One region of the Streptomyces sp. WMMC1477 genome, then DNA from elsewhere that is predicted to be linked to it. Evidence: predicted binding sites of a transcription regulator. Region 1 holds the regulator's gene; the other holds the start of a gene.
What was found. Region 1 encodes HspR, which represses chaperone genes until heat shock. Its sites were predicted from a motif close to TTGAGNNNNNNNNNCTCAA; they were not measured.
Positions count from the first base shown of each region.

Region 1 (3,288 bases):
AGGAGATCGCGGTCGCCAACCTGCTCACGGAACTCCTGCCCGTGCTCGACGACATCGGGCGCGCGCGGGACCACGGCGAGCTGGTCGGCGGCTTCAAGTCGGTGGCCGAGTCGCTGGAGACGGTGGCGGCCAAGATGGGGCTGCAGCAGTTCGGCAAGGAGGGCGAGCCCTTCGACCCGACGGTGCACGAGGCCCTGATGCACTCCTACTCGCCCGACGTCAACGAGACGACGTGCGTGCAGATCCTGCAGCCGGGCTACCGCATCGGCGAGCGCACCATCCGCCCCGCGCGGGTCGGTGTCGCCGAGCCGCAGCCGGGAAGCACCTCCGGCGCCTCCGGCGAGGAGCCGGCGGCGCAGGGTGGCGACGAGCCGCAGGCCGCGGAGAAGGAGAACGGTGGCCCGGACGAGGGCTGACGGGGACGGGCGCCTCCGGGCGGGCCGCGGCGAGTGGCCCGCCCGGGACGTCGCAGGACGAGGGAAGGAGGGACGCCGCGGATGAACCTCAGCAGGGAAGTGCTGGAGAAGGACCTGTACAAGGTTCTCGGTGTCCCCAAGGACGCCACCGAGGCGGAGATCAAGAAGGCGTACCGCAAGCTCGCCCGCGAGTACCACCCGGACGCCAACAAGGGCGACGCCCGCGCCGAGGAGCGGTTCAAGGAGGTCGGCGAGGCCAACGAGGTCCTGTCCGACGCCGAGTCCCGCAAGGAGTACGACGAGGCGCGCGCGCTGCTCGGCTCCGGCGGGTTCCGTCCCGGGCCCGGCGCCGGGGGCGGCTCCTTCAACTTCGACCTGGGTGACCTCTTCGGCGGCACCCAGGGCGGCGGCAGCCCCGGCGGCGGCTTCGGCGGCGGCCTGGGCGACGTCTTCGGCGGCCTGTTCAACCGCGGCGGCGCCGGTACCCGGACGCAGCCGCGGCGCGGCCAGGACATCGAGTCCGAGGTGACGCTCAGCTTCACCGAGGCCGTGGACGGCGCCACGGTGCCGCTGCGGATGTCCAGCAGTGCCGCCTGCAAGGCCTGTTCGGGCACCGGGGACAAGAACGGCACGCCGCGCGTGTGCCCGACGTGCGTCGGGACGGGGCAGGTCAGCCGGGGCGGCGGTGGCGGCTTCTCGCTGACCGACCCGTGCCTGGACTGCAAGGGCCGCGGCCTGATCGCCGAGGACCCGTGCGAGGTCTGCCGGGGCAGCGGCCGGGCCACCAGCTCCCGCACCATGCAGGTGCGCATTCCGGCGGGCGTCTCGGACGGGCAGCGCATCCGGCTGCGCGGCAAGGGCGCCCCCGGGGAGCGCGGCGGACCCCACGGCGACCTCTACGTCGTCGTCCACGTGGACGCGCACCCCGTCTTCGGGCGGCGCGGCGACAACCTGACGGTCACCGTGCCCGTGACCTTCGCGGAGGCGGCGCTGGGTGCGGAGATCAGCGTGCCCACGCTCGGCGGCCCGCCGGTGACGCTCAAGCTCCCGGCCGGTACGCCCGGCGGGCGCACGATGCGGGCCCGGGGCAAGGGGGCCGTGCGCAAGGACGGCACCCGCGGGGACCTTCTCGTCACGGTGGAGGTGACGGTACCGAGGGAGCTGGGAAAGAAGGCCAGGGAGGCCCTGGAGTCCTACCGCGCCGCGACGGAGGGCGAGGACCCGCGGGCCGCGCTGTTCGAGGCCGCGAAGGGAGAATGAGGTGGACGGCCGAGGTGCACGCAGGAGCAACCCCGCTTCGCGCTTCCGCGGGGGTGGTCCCCCGTATGAACTGACCGACGAGTCGCCGGTCTACGTCATCTCGGTCGCCGCCCAGCTCTCGGGGCTGCACCCGCAGACCCTGCGCCAGTACGACCGCCTGGGGCTGGTCTCGCCGGACCGCACGCCCGGGCGCGGCCGGCGCTACTCGGCGCGGGACATCGAACTGCTGCGCGAGGTGCAGCGGCTCAGCCAGGTGGAGGGCATCAACCTCGCCGGCATCAAGCGGATCATCGAGCTGGAGAACCAGGTCTCGGCGCTCCAGGCGCGCGTCGCGGAGCTCCAGCAGGCCGTCGAGGGCGCGGCGGTGGCGATGCGTCAGCGCGAGGCGCAGGTGCACGCCTCCTACCGGCGGGACCTGGTGCGCTACGAGGACGTGCAGCAGTCCAGCGCGCTCGTCGTCTGGCGCCCCCGCCCCAAGGAATAGGCCCCGCCCGAGGAGTGGACCCGGCCGAGGAGCAGCCCGCGCGGGTCCTCAGCCGTTCCGCCGCGGGTCGAGCACGTGGGCGACGAGGACGGCGGCGTCGTCGTGGTCGTCCTGGAGGCCGGTGCTGCGCAGGTTGCGCAGCAGCCGGTCGCAGGTCTGTTCCAGGTCGCGCTGCGGGCCGTCGAGGAGCCCCAGCAGCCGCCCCAGCCCCACGTCGATGTCCTCGTCCCGCCGCTCGACGAGGCCGTCCGTGTAGAGGACGAGCCGGTCGCCGGGGCTGAGGGGCACCGTCGTGCTGTGGAAGCTCACGCCGCCCACGCCGCCGACGCCCAGGGGGGCGCCGGTGGGTACGTCCAGCAGCTCGGGCGCCTTGCCCTGCCGGACCAGGACGGGCGGGAGGTGTCCGGCGTTGGCGAGGCAGACGACGCCGAGGTGCGGGTCGTAGAGGGCGTAGGCGCAGGTGGCGATGTAGTTGTCGATCCCCGCGGTGATCTTGTCCAGGTGCCGCAGCAGGTCCGCGGGGTCGAGGTCCAGCTCGGCGAGGGTCTGCGTGGCGGTACGCAGCCGTCCCATCGTCGTCGCGGCGTTGATGCCGCTGCCCATGACGTCGCCCACGATGAGCGCCGTCTTGCCCCCGGTGAGGGGGAGGGTGTCGAACCAGTCGCCTCCGACCTCGCTCGCGGAGCCCGCGGGCTGGTAGCGGGAGGCGACGTCGAGGCCCACCAGGTGCGGCGGGTGCTGCGGGAGCAGGCTGCGCTGCAGGGTGAGGGCGGTGTCGCGCTGCCGTTCGTACCAGCGGGCGTTGTCGATGCACACGGCCGCGCGGTTGGCCAGCTCGACGGCCAGGGCCACGTCGTCGTGGTCGAAGGGCAGGGGGTTGCGGCCGCGCTTGAGGTCGAGGACGCCGAGGACCGTGCCGCGGGCGATCAGCGGCACGGCGAGGTAGGAGTGGATGCCGGCCCGGGCGAGCAGCGCGGCGGACTCCGGGTCGCGGGCGATGTTGCGCAGGTTCGACTCCGCCACATGGGGGACGAGGATGGGCCGACCGGAGCGGACGCAGCGGGTGACGAGCCGGTCGGGGCCGTAGCGGGCCGGCTCGCCGGGGGTGTCGGCGGCCCGGATGGCCTC
Region 1 is NZ_JAPZBD010000003.1:2,513,353-2,516,640, reverse strand. Features, by position in the region: gene grpE (nucleotide exchange factor GrpE) at 1-416, shown strand, start outside; gene dnaJ (molecular chaperone DnaJ) at 498-1,676, shown strand; gene O7609_RS11615 (heat shock protein transcriptional repressor HspR) at 1,678-2,160, shown strand; gene O7609_RS11610 (SpoIIE family protein phosphatase) at 2,209-3,288, opposite strand, start outside.

Region 2 (3,288 bases), 1.6 Mb from region 1:
ACCGCGGATCTCCGCCTCGTCCCGGACGCCGCCGAGTGCGACGCGGACGAAGCTGCGGCCCATGGCCCGGGCGACCGAGGCCCCCAGCGACGTCTTGCCGACCCCCGGAGGGCCGAGGAGCGCGAGTACGGCTCCGCCGGAGTGCCGGGGGGCCGCGGCGCGGTCCGTGTCGTCGGTCCCGCACCGCCCGGCCCGGCGCTTACGGACGGCCAGGTACTCGGTGATGCGCTCCTTGACGTCGTCCAGCCCGGCGTGGTCGGCGTCGAGCACGGCCCGGGCGCCGGGGATGTCGTAGGCGTCCTCGGTGCGCTCGTTCCACGGCAGTTCGAGGACGGTGTCGAGCCAGGTGCGGATCCAGCCGCTCTCCGGGCTCTGGTCCGAGGCGCGCTCCAGCCGGTCGGCCTCCTTCAGGGCGGCCTTGCGCACGTCCTCGGGGAGGTGCGCCGCCTCGATGCGGGCCCGGTAGTCCTCGCCCGGGTCCTCGTCGTCCCCGGTGAGCCCGGCCAGCTCCTTGCGGACGGCCTCCAGCTGGCGCCGCAGGAGGAACTCCCGCTGCTGGCGGTCCACGCCGTCCTGCACGTCCTTGGCGATGGACTCGGCGACCTCCTCCTCGGCGAGGTGCTCGCTCAGCCAGGTGACGGCGAGCTTCAGCCGGGCGGCCGGGTCCGTGGTCTGCAGCAGTTCGACGCGCTGCTCCACGCTGAGGAACGGCGAGTAGCCCGCGTTGTCGGCGAGGGCGGCGACGTCCTCGATCTGCTGCACCCGGTCCACGACCTGCCAGGCGCCGCGCTTGCGCAGCCAGGAGGTGGTGAGGGCCCTGTACTTCTCGGCCAGCTCCGCGACGGCCCCCGGCAGCGGGTCCGGCACGTGCTCGTCGATCCGGGTGCCGTCCACCCACAGGGCGGCGCCGGGGCCGCTGGTGCCGGCGCCGATGCGGACGCGGCGCAGGCCGCGGATCAGGGCGCCGGGGTCGCCGTCGGCGAGCCGTCCGACCTGTTCGACCCGGCCGAGGACGCCGACCGCCGCGTACGTCCCGTCCATCCGCGGGACGAGCAGCACGCGGGGCTTCTCCCCCGCCGGTGCCGCCGCCCGGGCGGCCTCGACGGCCGCGCGGACCTCGGGCTCCGTCAGGTCCAGCGGGACGACCATGCCGGGCAGGACCACGTCGTCGTCGAGCGGCACCACGGGCAGGGTGAGGGTCTCCTGTGACACAGCCATGACCTTTCCCTCGGCAAGCAAGTTGAGCCTTGACGGCTCACGTGTGCCGGGGTCAATGCCGCGGGCGCCCGAAGTGTTCCCCGGCCCGGACGACGTTCGCCAGGAGCGGACGGGGAGGTCTCGCCCCGAAGCGGCGCGGGGAACCGCGCGACCGGCCCCAGGGCACCCGTGGCCGGCGACGCGCCCGCGGGGGCACCCCGGGGTGCGCACCGACTCCGGTGCCGGGGGCTGGCCCTGCCGGCCCTGCGCCTCCGGCGCGGGACCTCCGAGGCGCGGCGGGGCCGCTACGCGGCCGAGCCGCCGCCGGACCGGCGCGCGGCCGATCCCTGGCGCTGGTAGCGGCGCAGGAGGGGCCACAGCGCGATGCCGGTCAGGAGCGCCAGCAGATGGCTCCAGTCGGTGACCGGGTCCGTCAGGGTGACGAGGTCGGCGATGACGACGGTGGTGAGCCCGGCGAGCAGCAGCCAGCGCAGCCAGGTGACGTAGAGCACGCCCGCGAGGGCGCCCGCGCAGGCCAGGACACCGCAGCTGATGCCGTAGTCCAGCCGGGTGAGGGAGGAGCGCGGCAGGTGGTCGAGCGCGACGGCCACCGCGACGGTGAGCTGGGTGGCCAGCGTGGCCAGGACGTGCCCGGCGATGAAGACGGCCGCCGTCCGCCAGCCGCCGACACGGCGCTCCAGCCCCGTCAGGGCGAAGACGAAGCCGAAGGCGATCGGCGCCAGCAGCGGCCCGTTGTAGAACAGCGCGCTCGCGAAGAGCACGAACAGCGGCTCCTTGGCCAGGTGCTCGACGTCGGTGCTGGAGCCGGCCAGCCAGCGGCCGACGACCTCCGGGTCGCCGAACTCCGTGAGCAGCGTCGTCCCGATCAGGAGCAGCAGGTAGCAGAACGTGAACGGGGTGCCCTTGGGGTCCGGCAGGAGCCGGGCCAGGTGGCGGTGCGGGGGCAGGTGCGGCGGCCTCGGCGGGGTGCCCGCCCGGTCCGCACCGGACGGCCCGGGGGCGCCCGTGGGGCGGCCCGCCCGCCCGGCCGAGGGGGGCTGCGGGGCGGGGGCACCCTCGCCGGCCGCGGCCCGGACGCGTGACGCCGCCCGTACTGTGGTCCGCATCGACCGGGCTCCTTCCCTCTGCGGGCACGTGCTCAAGCGGCCGGGCCCGCCCAACGTCCCGGTCCTCGGTCAATGTCAGTGGTCGGCGCCACACCTGTCAACCGGCCGTGAGCGCATGTCATGGCCGGGAACCGGGCGGGTGGGCCCGGCATGGCCCGGTGCGGCGCGGCACCCGTACGCTTCTGCCACACACCTCGGTATGGCACAGGCAGGCGGGGCAGATGGAGCACACGAACACGGGGCACGGCCAGGCCGGTGCGGGAGCGGCGGCCACGCCCGGCGCGCAGCGCCGCATCCTGGTGGTCGAGGACGATCCGACCATCGTGGAGGCGGTCGCCGCCCGGCTGCGCGCGGAGGGGTTCGCCGTGCAGACGGCGGCCGACGGGCCGGCCGCGGTGGCGGCGGCCGAGAGCTGGGGCCCGGAGCTGCTGGTCCTGGACGTCATGCTGCCCGGCTACGACGGCCTCGAGGTGTGCCGTCGGGTCCAGGCCAGACGACCGGTGCCGGTGCTCATGCTGACCGCGCGGGACGACGAGACGGACATGCTCGTGGGCCTCGGCGTGGGCGCCGACGACTACATGACGAAGCCGTTCTCGATGCGGGAGCTGGCGGCGCGGGTGCACGTGCTGCTGCGCCGCGTGGAGCGGGCCGCCCAGGCCGCCTCGGTGCCGCCCGCGGGCTCGCTGCGGCTGGGCGAACTGGAGATCGACCACGCCCAGCGCCGGGTCCGCGTGACCGGCGAGGACGTGCACCTCACGCCGACGGAGTTCGACCTGCTGGTGTGCCTGGCGAACTCGCCGCGCGCCGTCCTCTCCCGGGAGCAGCTCCTCGCGGAGGTCTGGGACTGGACGGACGCCTCCGGCACCCGCACCGTCGACTCGCACATCAAGGCGCTGCGCCGGAAGATCGGCGCCGAGCGCATCAGGACGGTCCACGGCGTGGGCTACGCCCTGGAGTCCCCGGC
Region 2 is NZ_JAPZBD010000003.1:4,129,470-4,132,757, reverse strand. Features, by position in the region: gene lon (endopeptidase La) at 1-1,218, opposite strand, end outside; gene O7609_RS18560 (rhomboid-like protein) at 1,503-2,324, opposite strand; gene O7609_RS18555 (response regulator transcription factor) at 2,546-3,288, shown strand, end outside.
Region 2: a site for HspR is predicted at 1,241-1,259, ahead of lon (endopeptidase La). Genes of this name have one in related genera too.